Regions from separate parts of the Paenibacillus sp. FSL R10-2771 genome, predicted to be linked through region 2. Evidence: predicted binding sites of a transcription regulator. Region 2 holds the regulator's gene; the other holds the start of a gene.
The links. The regulator Rex, encoded in region 2, represses fermentation and respiration genes when NADH is low (regulators of the CRP and FNR family bind a similar motif). The targets are predictions, from matches to a motif close to TTGTGAAATATTTCACAA.
Positions count from the first base shown of each region.

Region 1: the regulator Rex is predicted to act here: its motif matches at 8,162-8,179, upstream of adhE (bifunctional acetaldehyde-CoA/alcohol dehydrogenase).

Region 1 covers NZ_JBBOBM010000001.1:1,998,767-2,008,137, reverse strand. The annotation lists gene NSU14_RS08320 (carbohydrate ABC transporter permease) at 1-255, opposite strand, end outside; gene NSU14_RS08315 (ABC transporter substrate-binding protein) at 340-1,743, opposite strand; gene pflA (pyruvate formate-lyase-activating protein) at 2,084-2,821, opposite strand; gene pflB (formate C-acetyltransferase) at 2,942-5,203, opposite strand; gene adhE (bifunctional acetaldehyde-CoA/alcohol dehydrogenase) at 5,465-8,086, opposite strand; gene NSU14_RS08295 (ABC transporter substrate-binding protein) at 8,530-9,371, opposite strand, start outside.
Region 2 covers NZ_JBBOBM010000001.1:2,246,901-2,256,271, forward strand. The annotation lists gene dinG (ATP-dependent DNA helicase DinG) at 1-1,143, shown strand, start outside; gene NSU14_RS09520 (redox-sensing transcriptional repressor Rex) at 1,363-2,016, shown strand; gene NSU14_RS09525 (amidohydrolase) at 2,003-3,304, shown strand; gene NSU14_RS09530 (cell wall elongation regulator TseB-like domain-containing protein) at 3,332-3,853, shown strand; gene NSU14_RS09535 (aminoglycoside adenylyltransferase domain-containing protein) at 4,165-4,932, shown strand; gene NSU14_RS09540 (hypothetical protein) at 5,458-6,000, shown strand; gene NSU14_RS09545 (AAA family ATPase) at 5,993-7,495, shown strand; gene NSU14_RS09550 (3-hydroxyacyl-CoA dehydrogenase family protein) at 7,628-8,500, shown strand; gene NSU14_RS09555 (acetate/propionate family kinase) at 8,497-9,371, shown strand, end outside.

The DNA.
Region 1 (9,371 bases), 250 kb from region 2:
CGGCACCTGAATGCATACGGAAAACAGAATGAACCAGCCGTTATTTTTAACAGAAACCCAGAAGCGTTCATCCCCCAGGGCTTTTTTGAAGTTGTCCAGTCCGGCGTATTTCACTGTATCGGATACACCGTTCCAGCTGGTGAAGCTATAGTAGAGTGAACTGAAAATGGGGTAAATGAAGAACATAATGAACAGAACCAGTGCCGGTATAACGAACAGAATGAACACCAGAGGATTTCTTAGTGCCTTATTCATGACTACCTCCAAATTGCTTAGACATCTCTCACTTTAAAAATGCACCCTGGAGCAAGCACCAGGGTACATTCAATTTACCGCCTCTTATTCTACTGCTGCGTTGGCTTCTTCCTGAATTTTCTGAAGCGCATCGCCCATCTTCTCAGGAGTGGTCTGTCCGCCAATCAGGCTTTGAATCTGGATATTACTGATCTCGGTAGTCACATCTGCCTGCACCAGAGAGTCAAATGCCGGGAAGGAGGACTGGGAGCTGTTGAGTACTGCTACAATCTCACTCATCAGATCATCGGTGATATTCTCAGTCAGTACCGCCTGATCAATCTTCATAGCCGGCAGCACGCCATCTTCCACCAGACCGCGCAGCTGCATTTCTTCATTGAACATATTCTTAATGAATGATTTCACTGCAGCGAGTTGACGTTCATCTTCACCTGCAGATGCCGAGAAGCCATAGCCGTTGTTCACATCACGCATGAGTGCCGTCTGATCACCCACTCCGCCGTCTACCGCCGGAATGTTGAAGAAACCGACTTTACCGATCAGACCTTCACCGGATTGTCCGGCTTTGAATACAGAGGACTTCCATGTGCCGTCATACATCAGGATCGCTTCACCACTGGTGAACTGGGTTGTATATTCAGCATACTCGAAGCCGAGCTCGCCTTTCTTGAAGTAGCCTTTGTCTACCCATTCCTTGTATTTCGCAAAGCCTTTGACTACATTAGGATCATTCCACTTAGCTTCGCCAGTAGCGAACTTCGCTGTAACATCCGGTCCGGCATAACGTGACCAGAGATGGTTGGCGAGCATGAGTGGTACCCAGCCAGCCTTGGAAGCACCGGCAAGCGGCACTTTGCCGTCTGCTTTGATATCAGCCAGCTGCTGTTCCAGCTCAGCGAAGGTGGCCGGAGCCTTCCAGCCCTTGCTGTCATAGTATTCTTTATTGTAGAAGAACCCTTCACCTGAGCCGCCGATTGGCAGGCCGTAGATTTTTCCTTCGTAAGTAAATGGATCCAGATTGGAGAATTTGTCTTTAATGCCTAGTTCATCTAGGATCGGGGTCAGATCGAGCAGCTTACCTTCTTTGGCATAGATCTTGGAATCCGGACTGCCGAACAGGTCGAAGATCTCCGGCGGATTACCGGCCGCCATTTCCCCGCGCAGCTTCTCTTTACGGTTTACATCCGAATCTACTCCATCCAGCTTGAAGGTTAGTCCCGGTACTTCTTCCTGTACCTTGCCGACTACATCCTCCAGGATCGCCAGACGTTTCTGTTTATCTGCACCTACCTGAGTATGACGGACCGTCATTTCAAAAGGTTCAGCACTAACCGGTTCTTCGGTTGCGGCAGCATTGGTTGCAGCGGCCTCATTCGTTGCAGCCGGTTCTTCCGTTGCAGCAGCATTGTTATTGTTGCCTCCACAACCTGTCAGCAGCGCTGAGGTAACGAACATCAGGGACAACAGCATAGTTAAGCTTTTTCTCATTACGGGTGACCCTCCCTATTTAATTGTTTCCCTTACAACTCTTATTATAGAAAACCCTGATTGTAATCGTAAGGTTAAGATTCATCTACAATAGGGATAAAATACTCTAATGTAAGCGAATTCAGTTGTATTTAGTGACATAAATGAGTTATATTTCATTACACGACAACTTGAAAAGAGGTATTTTTCTATTTTCTTGCGTCAGATTACTTATACATACAATTTGCATTTTCATCAATTTCACACTTTACTATGTATGTTGAACTCATTTCACCGTACATCAAAAAAGCGAAACTCCTCAGATTGGAAGCTCCGCTTACGTTATATATTGTGTATGAATTTATACCAGAGCAGACTGTTTACGGCCCTCTTCAATCAGCCGGTATGCACGCTGCACTTCTTCTTCGTCCGGTGACTCCACCCCTTCAAGCTCGTAGGGACGGCCAAGCTCTTTCCATTTATAAATCCCCATTACATGATAAGGCAGGATTTCGAACTTCTCTACTCCATTAAGGGTGCCAATGAACCGGCCGAGATTCTGCAGATCCTCTTCCTTATTATGAATGCCGGGAACGTATACGTGGCGAATCCACATTTTACGGTTATTATCTGACAACCAGCGGGCAAGCTTTAAGGTACGGTCGTTGGATTTGCCAGTCAGCTTAATATGAGCTTCATCATCGATATGCTTCAGATCCAGCAGTACAAGATCGGTAACATCCAGCAAGTCGCTGATTTTCGAACCATCATTATAGCCGTTAGTATCAAGCGTAGTATGCAAATTCCAGCGTTTCTTCACTTCGGTGAACAGCTGTTTGACGAAATGCGCCTGCAGCGTGGGTTCCCCGCCGGATACGGTAAGACCGCCGCCGGATGTTTTATAATAATTCAGGTAAGGTTCAATTTCCGCCAGCACTTCTTCAACGGTCATTTCCTTGCCTTCATTCAATCCCCAGGTATCCGGGTTGTGGCAATACTGACACTTAAGTAGGCAGCCCTGCATAAAAAGCACGAAGCGGATACCCGGGCCATCCACCGTTCCAAAAGTTTCTAAGGAGTGGATATGTCCTTTAAGCATGAGATGTCATCCTTTCAAAAAGCTTAAAATTTTAATTACTTTTAAACAAGAGTGTACCGCCCTCTTGCAAGGGCGGCAGCTCTTTGATTTATTTTAATTCTTGATCTGTAAGAACAAATCTTACATGGAATCGTGGAACGTACGGTTGATAACATCCAACTGTTGTTCGCGGGTCAGCTTGATGAAGTTAACTGCATAGCCGGATACGCGAATGGTCAATTGTGGGTAGTTCTCAGGGTGATCCATTGCATCAATCAGCTGCTCACGGTTAAATACGTTAACATTCAAGTGCTGAGCGTTGTTGTGGAAGTATCCGTCCATCATGAATACCAGGTTGGACTTACGGGATTCTTCGTCTTTACCCAGAGCCTTAGGAACGATTGAGAATGTGTTGGAGATACCATCCTGTGCATCGGAGTAAGGCAGTTTAGCAACAGAGTTCAGGGAAGCAAGTGCACCCTTCTTGTCGCGTCCGTGCATTGGGTTAGCACCAGGTGCGAACGGTTCGCCTTTTTTACGTCCATCAGGAGTAGTACCAGTCTTCTTACCATAAACAACGTTCGAAGTGATAGTCAATACCGATTGAGTCGGTACAGCATCACGGTAAGTTTTGTTTTTACGGATCATGCTCATGAAGGTTTCAACCAGTTCAACCGCGATGTTGTCAACAGCGTCGTCGTTGTTACCGTAGCAAGGGAATTCACCTTCAGTTTCGAAGTCGATAGCAATACCTTCTTCGTTGCGGATCGGTTTAACCTTAGCGTATTTAATTGCGCTCAGGGAGTCGGCAGCAACGGACAGACCGGCAATACCGCAAGCCATAGTACGCAGAATGTCGCGGTCATGCAGTGCCATTTCGATACGTTCGTAAGAATATTTGTCATGCATGTAGTGAATGATGTTCAGCGTGTTGACATAAGTCTTAGCCAGCCATTCCATCATTGGTTTGAAGCGTTTCATTACTTCGTCGTAATCAAGGTATTCGGAAGTGATCGCCGGATATTCAGGACCTACCTGAGCGCCGGATTTTTCATCCTTACCGCCGTTGATTGCATACAACAGGGCTTTTGCCAGGTTGGCACGGGCACCGAAGAACTGCATTTGTTTTCCGATACGCATTGGGGATACGCAGCAGGCAATTGCGTAATCTTCACCCCAGTATGGACGCATTACATCATCGTTCTCATATTGGATCGCACTGGTTTCGATGGAAACCTTAGCACAATATTTTTTGAAGCCTTCAGGCAGCTTTTCGGACCACAGTACGGTCAGGTTCGGCTCTGGTGCAGGACCCAGGTTGTACAGGGTATGCAGGAAACGGAAGCTGTTCTTAGTTACGCGTGTTGTTCCGTCTTCAGCCATACCACCGATGGATTCAGTTACCCAAGTAGGGTCGCCGGAGAACAGATCATTATAGTCAGGCGTACGCAGGAATTTCACGATACGCAGTTTCATTACGAAATGGTCAACGATTTCTTGTGCTTGCTCTTCAGTAAGAGTACCTTCTTCGAAATCACGTTGTACATAGATATCAAGGAAAGAGGATACGCGTCCGAGGGACATTGCCGCACCGTTTTGCTCTTTAACTGCAGCCAGATAACCGAAGTATACCCATTGAGTAGCTTCTTTGAAGTTATTAGCTGGTTTGGAGATATCAAGACCATGAGCAGCAGCCATTTGTTTCAGTTCGCCCAGAGCACGCATTTGCTCGGACAGCTCTTCACGCAGACGAATCACTTCTTCTGTCATGGAATCTACTTCAAGTTCAGTCAATTGTTGTTTCTTGTCTTTAATCAGGAAATCAATACCATACAGGGCAATACGGCGATAGTCGCCGATGATACGTCCGCGGCCATAAGCATCAGGAAGACCTGTAATTACGCCGGATTTACGCACAGCTCTCATGTCTGGTGTATATGCATCAAATACGCCTTGGTTATGCGTTTTGCGGATGTTCGTGAACATGTCAACGATATTTTGCGGAAGCTCGAAGCCATAAGCTTTAGTAGCGTCGATCATCATTTTGATACCGCCGAACGGTTGAATGGAACGTCTGAAAGGAGCATCAGTCTGAACGCCGACAATTTGTTCCTTGTCCTTGTCGATGTAGCCTGGATTGTGGGAAGTGATCGTGGAGACAGTATCGAGGGATACATCCCATACGCCGCCTCTTTCTCTTTCTTCCTTGCTAAGCTGGGAGATAATCTTCCACAGTTCAGTGGTGTTGCTGGTAGGACCTACCAGGAATTCTTCATTTCCTTCATAAGGCTTGATGTTCTTGGCAATAAAGTTATTAACGTCAACTTTCTTAGCCCATGTACCCTTAGTAAAACTTCTCCAACCCGACTTAACCTCTTGTACTTCTCTTTCAATCACCGACATGCTAAATCCCTCCATTTATATTTAGTATATTTGTAGAGATCGCGGGCTTGAAGGTTAATCCCGTGTCTCGTGATCCCATAGCTATTGGTTGTTATAAAATTCACAATCGCGGCTTCATAACTGGGATCGTTGTTTATATAAACATTTTAGTTTATTTTCTGAAAAAGGACTGTGACAAATATCACTCTTTCGGTGATATTTGTCACTTCCATCCAGTTCCATATTAACCTTTAACCTTATTCTTTGCCAGACAATCTTAGATTAGTTGTCGAATCTTCCGTAAAATGCGTTGCGGTATACATCAGCAAGTTCAGATACCAGCGGCATTTTTGGATTGGCAGTTGTACATTGGTCTTCAAATGCACGGTCAGCCAGGTAATCTACACGGGATTCGAAGTCCTTAGGATCAAAGCCAAGAGCCGAGAAGGATTCTTCGATACCGAGTTTTTTGTTCATGTCGCGGATTGCATTGATCAGGCTGGTTACGCCTTCTTCGGTAGTGCGTGCTGGCAATCCCAGGATACGGGCAATTTCAGCATACCGTTCGTCAGCTACAAAGTGCGAATATTTAGGGAACGAAGCGAACTTCGTAGGTTTCTTGGCATTGTAACGGATAACATGCGGCATCAGGATGGCATTGGTACGGCCATGTGCTGTGTGATACTGTCCGCCCCATTTGTGCGCCAAGCTGTGGTTGATACCCAGGAATGCATTAGCGAAAGCCATACCTGCCAGAGTCGAAGCGTTGTGCATTTTTTCGCGGGCAAGCTTGTCGCCTTGCAGTGCGGATTTCTCCAGCCACTGGAATACCAGTTGAATGGCTTTGATTGCCAGACCATCGGAATAGTCACTAGCCATTACAGATACATAAGCTTCAATTGCATGTGTCAATACATCCATACCTGTATCGGCAACAGCAGTTTTCGGCAAGCTGTATACAAACTCCGGATCAATAATAGCTACGTCTGGAGTCAGCTCATAATCAGCAAGCGGATACTTAGTATTATTGCCAGTTGTCTTGTCTGTGATAACTGCGAACGAAGTTACTTCAGAACCTGTACCGGAAGTTGTTGGAATCGCAACGAATTTCGCTTTGTTGCCGAGCTTAGGGAATTTGTATACCCGTTTGCGGATATCCATGAACTTCTGTTTCAGGCCGTTGAAGTCTGCATCCGGGTGTTCGTAGAACAACCACATTCCTTTTGCAGCATCCATTGGGGAACCGCCGCCGAGTGCGATGATGCAGTCCGGCTGGAATCTGTTCATCATTGCAGCGCCTTTTTCTACAGTAGTTGTCGATGGATCCGGTTCAACTTCCGAGAACACTTCGATCGCTACCGGAGTCTGGCGTTGACGCAGGTAATGCTCAACTCTTTCCACATAGCCCAGTTTAACCATCATAGGGTCAGTAATAATAGCTACGCGAGTGATATCAGGCATTTTGGCCAGGTACTGTGTGGATCCCTTTTCGAAGTAAATCTTGTCAGGTACTTTAAACCATTGCATATTCACGGTACGACGGTTCACCCTTTTCACGTTGATCAGATTGATTGCAGTCACGTTTTGCGATACAGAGTTGCGTCCATAAGATCCGCAGCCCAGTGTCAATGAAGGGATATTAGTATTGTAAATATCGCCGATTGCGCCGTGTGTGGATGGCGAGTTGACGAGAATACGTCCGGTTTGCAGACGGTTGGAGAACTTCATGATTACTTCTTCGTTGTTCGAGTGGATAGCCGAGCTGTGGCCCATGCCGCCAAATTCAACGATTTCAGCTGCGCGTTCGATACCCTGATCTGCGTTCTTCACTTTGTAGCAAGCCAGAACCGGGCTCAGCTTCTCAGCGGACAACGGATATTTGGTACCTACGCCTTCAAGTTCAGCTACCAGGATCTTCGTGCCGGCAGGAACCTGAATTCCGCACATTTCAGCGATCTTCACAGCGGATTGGCCGACGATAGCCGGGTTAACCGCACATTTTTCTACATTCATTGCGCCGCTTGTCAGCTTGGCAGCTTCTTCTTTGTTTACAAAGTAGCAGCCGTTCGCAATCATTTTCTTCTTCACTTGGTCAAAAATCGCTTCTTCAATGATAACCGCTTGCTCGGAAGCACAGATCATACCATTATCAAATGTTTTGGAAAGGATAATGTCTGTCACTGCCTGATCAATGTCAGCACTCTTCTCAATGAAAGCAGGAACGTTACCAGGACCTACGCCGAGTGCCGGTTTGCCGCAGCTGTAAGCCGCTTTAACCATTGCCGATCCGCCGGTTGCCAGAATCAGTGCAACGTCAGGATTGTTCATCAGTGCGTTTGTTTTGTCCATGGTCGGAAGTTCGATCCATTGGATGAAGTTCTCAGGAGCGCCAGCCTTCACACCTGCATCATGTAGAATTTTGGCGGCTGCCGCACTACACTCTTGCGCTGAAGGGTGGAATCCGAATATAATAGGGTTACGTGTCTTAGCGGAAATCAAAGCTTTAAACATCGTGGTGGATGTTGGGTTGGTTACCGGTGTGATACCCATAATGATTCCGACAGGCTCAGCAATCTTCTGGAAGTTGTCATAAGCGTTATCCTCAATAACGCCTACTGTCTTGTCGTACTTAATTCCGTGCCAGATATATTCAGTTGAGAAGATGTTCTTCGTAATTTTGTCTTCATAGACACCGCGTCCTGTTTCTTCAACGGCCAGCTTAGCCAGGTACATATGTTTGTCGAGTCCGGCCAACGCCATTGCATGAACGATTGTGTTAGTTTGCTCTTGATCCAGTCCCATGAACGCTTCATGAGCTTTCTTTGCTTTATCCACCAAAGTCTGAATATATTCTTCAGCGGTGGTTTGTTTCACTTGGGCGGCGACTTCGTTTTTAACTGCCATCTCCCTCGTCCTCCTGTCAATTTTTAGGTTGTTTTTCTCTACACATTTATCTTATCATATCCTTTTCACCTTGTATAGTGAAATCTTTCACAAAGTATAAAGTTTTTTTTGATTTGTTTTCAAAGCGCTTTCATTCGATCATATTCTAGTCTATTTTCCATTTGTTGTGTGATAATTCATTTATATTTGTCCGATTTGCGAACGCCCGCCCTCTAGCCTCCCCTGCTTTTCTTGAATCCAGCTCTTCAGCCTTGTTTTTCCCCCAGAATAATGGTGCTATCTGATGTTCTTCCTAATCTTCGTCAACTCTACTCTCCTGCCGCATTCTCTTACATAGAAGTATAAATATAAATCAGAGCAAGCAAAAAGGCAGGAGACCGGGTCTCCTGCCTTAGCGTTATAAATCCTTTATCAAGCATCGTAACCACTCATTCAGCAAGTGACTATTCCACTTTGATAGTATCGAAGAATTTCTCTTGAACAGTTTTGGCGGCAGCGTCGAGCTGGGCTTTGGAATCTGTACCATCCTTAGAGAACAGCTCCTGGATTACATTGGACATGGTTGCATAGTAATCCTGAGTATTGTATTGCGCTTCAGGCTTACCATCCAGCAGCGCCATAATTTCAGGGCTGTATTGATAAACGATGTCGTACTTGTCATAGACAGCTTTGGTCTTCTTGCCGAAGTCGGAATCAGCAGCATAGTAATCAAGGAGCGGCGGGATGTAGTATTTGCCGTCCGTTTTGCGCTGGCTGATAATCGCATCAAGAGCTTCAAGGCCTTTGTCAGAGAAGTAATCGAAAGTAATATAGCGGAAGGCCATTTCCTGCTCGTCTTTGCTGGCGTTCGGATTGATAACCAGATAGTCACCGCCGAGTACGCCGGTATGCTTGCCGCCTTTTTCAGCAGCTGGCATCGGGTAAGTAAGTACATCTTCAGGCTTGAGTCCGCCCTGGTTGAGCGCCTGCTCGATAACACCGTCAGATCCGGCCATTACCATAGCAGTACGTCCCTGCTGGAACGCGCCGACAGCATCGCCCCAGCCAAGCGCCCAGTCCTGAGGAACTGCTTTGGCTTCCCATCTCAGCTTCTTATAGAAATCCAGCGCCTTCACACCGGCATCCGAATTGAATGTAGCCACAACCTTACCGCCTTCAATCTTCTGGATTTCACCGCCTGCTTCGAACAGGAAGTTGGTCCAATTCCAGCCTGCTTCGTTGCCTTTACCCATTGGAGCAATACCGGAGATCCCCTTCTTGGTATCCGCTACCCCTTTGGCGGTAT
Region 2 (9,371 bases):
CAGCCGGGCAAGAAGCCCAAAGAGTGGGAGGAGCTGGCTGCTCTGGAGAATACACTCCATCTCAGCTTGAGTGATATCATCCGCAAGGGTGATAAAATGCTCAGTGAGATGCGTGATACGGACAGCCAGTCCTCTTCGGACAGTCTTGTGACGGATATCGGCGGGTTGTTCAAGGACCTGGCCTCCATCCGGGAGCAGATCCGTTTCTTTATGGGACTGAATGACGAGAATATCGTCTACTGGCTGGAGGGGAGCGGCAATTACCGCGGCAAATCGCTGCAGATGTATGCCGTTCCGGTGGATGTGAGCACCCAGCTCAGGGAGCTGTTCTTCGACAAGAAGAAGAGTATCATCCTGACCTCGGCCACCTTGTCTGTGGATAAGTCATTCCAGTTCATGATAGATAATCTCGGTCTTGGTGAGGCTGCAGAGCAGGGCCGTCTGATGACAGCCCTGCTTCCGTCGCCGTTCAAATACCGTGAGCAGGCACTGCTTGTCATTCCCCGTGATTTCCCGAGTGTCAAGGGAAGCATAGGGGATGCCCGCTTTGTGGATACACTGGTCCATTCTCTGGCAGAAACTGCCGTGGCTACCCGCGGGCGGATGCTGGTGCTCTTCACCTCCTACAAGATGCTGCGCCAGGTCTATGATCCGCTGAAGGAGGCCCTGGCTTCGCAGGATATCGCGGTGCTTGGACAAGGCGTAGAAGGCGGCAGTCGGAGCAAGCTGATCCGGCGGTTCCAGGACAGTACAGCGTCAGTCTTGCTGGGTACGAGCAGCTTCTGGGAAGGTGTAGACATTCCCGGTGAAGCTTTGACCTGTCTGGCCATTGTCAGACTTCCGTTCCAGCCGCCTAATCATCCGCTGGCTGAAGCGAAGTCGGAGCTGCTCCAGGCACAGAAGAAGAATCCGTTCATGAAGCTGTCCGTCCCGCAGGCCGTAATCCGCTTCAAGCAAGGCTTCGGGCGGCTGGTCCGCACCGCGCAGGACCGCGGAATCGTTATTGTATATGATACCAGGGTAATCGAATCTTATTATGGGAAGTATTTCCTGTATTCGCTGCCCGGTCCCAAGATGGAGCATATGCTGACGGATCAGATCGTTCCGCGGATTGCAGAATGGCTTGAAGAAGGCGGGGTTTAATAATCCGTCTCCGGTTGATATTATGTATAAGTAATTATTGTTCTGAAGTCCCGTGCTCCACTGCTGCTGCCCAAACGGGCAGTAGTACCCGGAGCATGGTTCCTATAACCGGCTTATCAAGCAGCATATGCTATCAAACCTAAGTGAATGCTTACGAAGCGAGTTTTGCGAAGTTGAATCAAGCAGCATATGCTATCAAAACTTTTAGGAGGAGAAAACATGAAATCGGATAAAATATCGGAGGCCGTCGTTCGCAGACTCCCAGTGTACCTGCGTTTCCTGAACGATCTCCAAAAACGTGAAATCTCAACAGTTTCTTCTCAGGAGCTGGGACAGAAGCTTGATCTCAACCCCGCCCAGATCCGCAAGGACCTGGCTTATTTTGGTGATTTCGGCAGAAAAGGCATTGGTTATGATGTCTCTTATCTGATTGAGAAGATCAGGCATATTCTCAAGCTGGACCAGCAGATTAATGTAGCTCTGGTAGGTGCAGGTAATCTTGGCCACGCCTTGTCGAATTACAATGCTTACTTGAAGGATACGATGAAGATTACAGCTGTATTTGATGCTTATGAGCCTAAGGTAGGCCAGCAGATCAACTCGTTGACTGTTCAGCCGATGAGTGAGCTGGGGGATACCATCCGTGCACAGGGCATCCGCATCGGGATTATTACCGTTCCGGACAGTGAAGCACAGAACGTTGCTGACATTCTGGTGGATTCGGGCATTGAGGCGATCCTGAATTTTGCGCCTGTCATTCTGAAGACTCCGGCCAATATCCGGATTCATGCCGCCGATTTCACTACGGATCTGCAGAGTCTGGCTTATTATTTGCATGACGGAAAGGACGAAGCTGAAGATGAGCAGCAATAAAACCATTATTAAAAACGGGCGTTTTCTGGTGCCTGGCAGCGAAGAGCCGGTGCTGAGCGGTTATATGACCATCGAAAATGATCTTATTACTTACATAGGTGAAGATAAGCCTGTAATTGAAGAGGATGCCGAGGTTATTGACGGCAGCCGGCTGCTGTTCATGCCGGGTCTCGTCAACACCCACGGCCATGCGGCGATGTCACTGCTGCGCGGCTACGGCGATGATATGGTACTGCAGGCTTGGCTGCAGGAAAAAATGTGGCCGATGGAAGAGAAATTCACCGGTGATGATGTGTACTGGGGAACCTCTTTGTCCGTTCTTGAGATGCTGAAGGGCGGCACTACGACCTTCCTCGATATGTATGACCATATGGACCGGGTTGCTGAGGTTACCGAGCAGTCAGGCATCCGTGCTGTACTTATGCGCGGTGTTATTGGCCTTTGTCCGGAAGAGGTGCAGAATCACAAGCTCGCGGAGGCGATTGCTTTTGCCCGGAACTGGCATGGCAAGGCTGACGGCAGAATTACTGCAATGCTCTCGCCGCATGCGCCTTACACCTGTCCTCCGGAGTTTTTCATGAAGTTTGTCCAGGCGGCTCATGATCTTGATCTGCCGATGCACACGCATATGTCCGAAACGCGTCATGAAGTGGAGCAGAATGTGGCCGATTACGGCCTGCGTCCGGTCGCTCATCTGGAGAAGCTGGGAATGTTCACCCGGCCGTCCCTGATCGCCCATGGTGTTCATCTGAACGATGAAGAGATTGAGATTCTGGCCCGCCACAATGTTGGTGTATCCCACAATCCCGGCAGCAATCTGAAGCTGGCCAGCGGAGTAGCCCGTGTTCCTGAGCTTCTTAGAGCAGGAGTTAAGGTCTCCCTGGGTACGGACGGTGCGGCAAGCAACAACAACCTGGATATGTTCGAAGAAATGCGGCTGGCCGCGCTGATCCACAAAGGTGTAAGCGGTGATCCTACAGCAGTACCGGCTCCAGAGGCGCTGCTGATGGCGACCGAATATGGTGCACAGTCTATTTTCCTGAACCAGGTAGGCCGGCTTGCAGCAGGGATGAAAGCCGACTTCATTGCGATTGATATTGATCAGCCGCACTTGCTGCCGCATACCGATCTTTTGTCCCATGCGGTATATTCAGCCAGTGCCAAGGATGTGGAGCATGTCTGGGTGAACGGCAAACAGGTTGTGAAGCACGGACAATGTCTGACACTAGATGAAGAAGCTATCCGCCGCAAAGCGCAGGAAACGTTCGAGGGACTGCTTAAACGGTAATACAGGTTTAAAGGGAAAGGAAGCTGCATGTTGAAGAAGAGGAGAAAATGGCTTCCGCTGGGGATTTCCCTGGTTCTGCTCCTTCTGTTCGGACTAAGCCAGTTTTATGCCTACATTATGAAGGATCAGTGGAACGAGCGGAGTGAAGCCAAAGAGATTGCCAGAGCGCGGGCCGGCTTAACTGAGGTAACCAAAGCACAGAAATCCGTCTGGGATGAAAATGCGATATACTGGGTGCTTACCGGAAAAAATGATGCAGGAACCGAGCTGATGGTTTGGGTCCGTTTTACCAAGGAAGGCCAGCCAGCCGGAGGCGCCAACGATTTATACGCGGAGGAGCTCAGCAAAGGGACTTCTGAGGCGCAAATCCGTGATATTATAGCTGCCCAGCTTCCGGGTATTACGATTAAGCGGCTGCTGCCGGGAGTGTATAACGGAGAATATGCCTGGCAGCTGTTCTACAAAAAGGACGGCAGGTTCTATTACAGCTTCTATCGCTTCACAGACGGCAGTGCCATCGGTGAAGGGTACAGCCTGCCCAACCGGTAAGCGGCAGCAAGAATGGTCTACAGCAGGAGCGGGAGGACAGTTGAACTGTTCTCCCGCTTTTTATATTAATATAAGCCGTAATTTAAAAGGTTCTTCAAGGGAGAGAACAATCAATAACTATTCTTGGACTTGTGGCCTACTTGGAGCTATGGCTTAATAATAGGGGAGGAATAGATGAATCCATTTCGATGGCATGACAGCTGGATAGCATTAATCAGTATATACGATGATGCATACCGGATTGTCATATCGGAAGTATTCATTCCCGGCATCTGCTTCATACATAATTGACATTCAGGAGGATCATAAATTTGGAAATTCTAGCCTATTTAGATCAGGCGGTAACGTTGTTCAAAGAGGAGCTGGGGGCAAATTTGTCCGGGATTTATCTGCACGGTTCGCTGGCCATGGGCTGTTTTCATCCGGATAAAAGTGATATTGATCTGCTGATTGTCGTACACGACAAGCTGCCTGTAGAGGTCAGCCGGAAACTGGCCAAGAAAGTGATAGCTTATCACGACAGTCTGCCGAACCGGCGCGGGGTTGAGCTAACTATTGTATTGAAGAAATATTTGAAGAACTTTGTGCATCCGACGCCCTTTGAGTTTCACTTCTCGGACTTTCATCTGGACCGGTACAGAAATGATGAGCATTATCTGTGTGGCGGGTTTGAGGACAGGGATCTTGCGGCTCAATTTGCCGTAGTCTATCAGCGGGGATTTATTCTGTACGGCGAGCCTATCCGCGAAGCGTTTCTGCCGGTAGACCGCCAATACTACCTCGATTCTATCCTTGGTGATATCGGAGATGCTGCTCAGCAAATCATAGATTCTCCAGTGTACTACACACTGAATTTGTGCCGTGTGCTGTATTTTGTGCGGGAAGAAGTTGTGTCTTCCAAAAAGGAAGGCGGGGAGTGGGGCCTGCAGCATTTGCCGTCCAGCTATCACGGGCTGCTGAAGCACTGCCTTGAAGAATATAGCGGTGTGGCGAGTGACAGCAGTTACGACCCGGAGTTATTAATTGATTTTGCAGAATACATGGCCGGCGAAATCAGACAGCACCAAGCCAAGGTGTAAATTCAAACTAACAATGAGTGAAGCGGACTGAGATTCCGTTATCTTGTTCATTTAAGCCCGAAATGGGGTGTATTTGTTAATTAACGGAATCTGAGTCCGCGCCAGCGGCAGACCAGCAAAAGGCGGATTATATTGAAGGGTCGACCTTAATAAAGAGGCAAAGCCCCTTCAGCTTTGGAACTGGAGGAATTAATGCGACTCCTAAGTCCATGTCCTACAAAAGAGAGCACCGCAGGCATTTATTTGCCTACAGGGTGCTCTTTTTCGATATCCTTACCGGCAAAGCTAATTCTGTACACATTTATTGCCGATAAGAAAGATAATCTACTGAAACATCCAGAAATTAGTATCAAAAATTTTAAATATATTCACACTTTTATGTAAAATCGTATATACACCTGTGATATACTACTACTTGTATCAGGACATGCTTAAGAGCATGTCAGTCTCGGAAGGGCGCTAGACACGCTAGATTGGTCATTATTATAGATTTATGTTCGGTCATTTTTGAGAGGAGGACGTTTCTTGAAACTGCGTCTTATGCCTGTACTGCTAACGTCTCTGCTGTCCGCTGCATTGTTATTCGGTGGCTGGTATTCGTACCGCCAGTTCGCTGTGCAGGAGCCGCTGCAAAAACTTGTATCATCCTATGAGGGAGTGAAGGATTCCCATATTAGTATTAAACGCAATGAGGTCACTTTGAAACTTGATTTGCAGCCGGGCACGAAATTACGTGAGCTCGTGCAGTATGTATCCAAAGAGGGCAGCTCAGCTATCAACGGCCGCACGCTCAAATTGGATGTCGAACAGAACTCCAGCGCTTTGCTGGATGAGTATTGGGATAAAGCCATGTTCTCGGTTGCAGAGGCGATGGAGAGCCGGAAGTATACATTAATCCCTGCCAAGCTGGATGGTCTGAAGACGCAAGACAGCAAGTACAGCGGGGTTATAGCAACAACGGAAATTGATGACAAGAATGTGTATGTGAGTCTGAGCAACGGTAAAGAGAGTAAGTTCATCATTCTGCCGCGTGCGGCGGCTACGATGGGAGTGTGGAACAATGCCTAAGTATTGGAAAGAGGTCCTGGCCGGATTTGTTCCGGTCATGCTGATTTTTATGGTTTTTGTCGGGATTAACATTTTCCCTGTAATTATTGCCTTCGGCATGGTCGCTGCCCTCCTGTTTATTGCCCACGCACGCGGCGGTCTGGCGGTAAATGCAGGTGCAGATAAGAAACGTAAGAAGAATGGGCCGTCCAAGCTGACTTTTGAGGAAATCGGCGGCCAGGACAACGCTAAACAGGAGCTGCGGGAAGCACTGGACTTTCTGATCCGGCATGAAGAAATCAGCAAATTCGGGATTCGCCCGCTGAAGGGGATTCTGCTGACAGGGCCTCCGGGAACCGGTAAGACGCTGATGGCCAAGGCTGCGGCACATTATACCAACTCAGTATTTGTGGCTGCATCAGGCAGTGAGTTTGTGGAAATGTATGTCGGTGTCGGTGCAGGACGTGTCCGCGATTTGTTCAAGGATGCCCGTACCCGTGCGCTTAAGGAAAATAAGCAAAGTGCCATTATATTTATTGATGAGATTGATGTCATCGGCGGCAAGCGTGAAGGCGGGCAGCAGCGTGAATACGACCAGACGCTTAATCAGCTGCTGACCGAGATGGACGGGATCTATAACAATGAAGCCCCGCGCATTCTGCTGGTAGCAGCAACGAACCGCAAGGAAATGCTGGACTCCGCACTGCTGCGTCCGGGCCGGTTCGACCGCCACATCCAGGTGGACATGCCGGACAAGAAAGGCCGCAAGTCGATTCTCGATCTGCATGCCAAGAACAAACCGCTGCATGAAACGGTAAGCTTGGATAAAATCGCCGAGGAAGCTTATGGCTTCTCGGGTGCACAGCTGGAAAGCGTGATGAATGAAGCAGCGATTTACATGATGCGTGAGAATCTGACCCAGGTAGAGCAGCGTCATCTCTCGATGGCGATTGATAAAGTCATGATGGGTGAGAAGACCGACCGGGAAACGAATCATGAGGAGAAACAGCGGGTAGCGATTCATGAGCTGGGACATGCTATTATGGCTGAGCTGCTGCGTCCGGGAAGCGTTAGCCAGGTTACTCTGACTCCGCGCGGACAGGCTCTCGGGTATGTAAGACATAATCCGCAGACCGAACAGTATCTGTACACGAAGGATTATCTGGAGAATCAGATTATGATTGCCCTGGGCGGAGCAGCTGCCGAAGAGATGTATTACGGCGGACGCAGTACCGGTTCACGCGGAGACTTTGACCAGGCGCTGAATATTGTCGAAACAATGATGAAATCGGGACTTACCTCCCTCGGGATTGCTAATCTGCAAATGGTAACCACTGAAGAGCTGATGAAAGAGAATAGTAAAATACTGGATGAGCTAATGGTCCGCACGAATGACCTGCTGATTAAGCAAAGAAATGTATTTGATTACTCTCTTGACATTTTAATGAAGGAAGAAGTTCTCTCCGGGGAGCAATTTCGTTGTCAATTTCGTGACAGTGTCCTTTTACCGGCATAATTCTTTATGCCGGTTATTTTTTTTTACTTTTCAGACATGCTAAGATATCATTATATGTCGGGCTACATATTTTTTTCGACAGACAAGGTACAATACAAAAGTATAGATACCTGAAAGGATGGAGACTTTTAAATGAATTTTAAAAAGATCGGTGTCATCGGCGGTGGCACAATGGGACAAGGGATTGCTGAAATGCTGGCAGCCAAGGGCCTGGATGTAATGCTGGTGGAGAAAACTGCAGACAGACTGAACTACTCCTACGAAATGATCGAGACCAGTCTCGACAAACAGCTGGAGAAATGGGCCATTACCCAAGCGGAGAAGAAACTGATTCTTAGCCGTATCCAAAAAGTGACACATTTTGCTGAACTGAGCTCCTGCGATATGGTCATTGAGACCATCGTTGAAGATCTGGAAGCGAAGCAGAAGGTATTCAATCAGCTCGATCAGGTGTGTCCGAGCCACATTATCCTTGCCAGCAACACGTCAACTTTAAGCTTGACTGAGCTTGCAAGCTCGACAATGTATCCGGAACGCGTAATCGGCATGCACTTCATACATCCTGTAGCGAAGGTTGATCTGGTTGAAATCGTGCGCGGATTGAAAACTTCCGACAGCACCTTTGAAGATACCAAAACCTTTGTTGATGAGATCGTTGAGAAAAAAGGCGTAATGATCTATGAATCCCCGGGATTTGTAACCTCACGCCTCATTTGCCTGTTCATTAACGAGGCTATGCATGTGCTGCAGGAAGGTGTCGCTTCTCCTGAAGATATTGATGATGCTATGCGCATTGGCTACCAGTTCCAGAACGGACCGCTTGAAATGGCAGACCGTTTCGGTCTGGATTCTGTTCTTGCTGCACTTGAGAACATGTTCCGTGAATACGGCGAACTCAAGTACCGTCCTTCCACGATTCTTAAGAAGATGGTACGTGCAGGACAACTGGGTGCGAAATCGGGCGAAGGCTTCTTCAAGTATGACAAGGATGGTGACCGTGTATGAATATCTTAGTTATTAACTCCGGCAGTTCTTCATTGAAATACCAGCTGTACAACATGACAGATGAATCTGTACTGGCCAAAGGTCTGGTAGAACGTATCGGGATGGATTCCTCCATTCTGAACCACAAACCAACCGGCAAACAGGAAGTAACTGAAGTAAGCGAAATTCTTGAACACAACACGGCAATCCGCAAAGTGCTTGCTTGTCTGACTGACAAGGAACATGGCGTAATTGCTTCCACCGACGAGATCAATGCCGTAGGGCACCGCGTAGTACACGGGGGAGAATTCTTCAAGGCTTCCGCACTTGTAGATGCAGATGCGAAGACGAAGATCCGCCAGCTGTTTGACCTTGCGCCGCTGCATAACCCGGCTGCTATGATGGGGATTACAGCGACTGAAATTAATATGCCAGGTGTGCCTCAGGTTGTTGTATTCGATACTGCCTTCCACCAGACGATGCCTGAGAAGGCTTATATGTATGCCATTCCGAGAGTGCTGTACAACAAATACAAAGTCCGCCGCTACGGCGCGCATGGTACCTCCCATGATTTCGTCAGCAAAGCTGCTGCAGATTATCTGGACCGTCCGCTGGGCGAACTGAAGATTATCACTTGCCACATCGGTAACGGAGCCAGCGTGACTGCAGTTGATGGCGGCGTGTCGGTGGATACTTCCATGGGTATGACTCCGCTGGAAGGCCTGATGATGGGTACACGCAGCGGTGACCTTGACCCGGCAATTGTTCCTTATGTGATGAACAAGGAAGAGCTGTCTGTCGGTGAAGTGAACTCCATGCTGAACAAGCACAGCGGACTGCTGGCTATTTCTGGCGTTAGCAGTGACATGCGTGATATTATTGACGGTGCGGA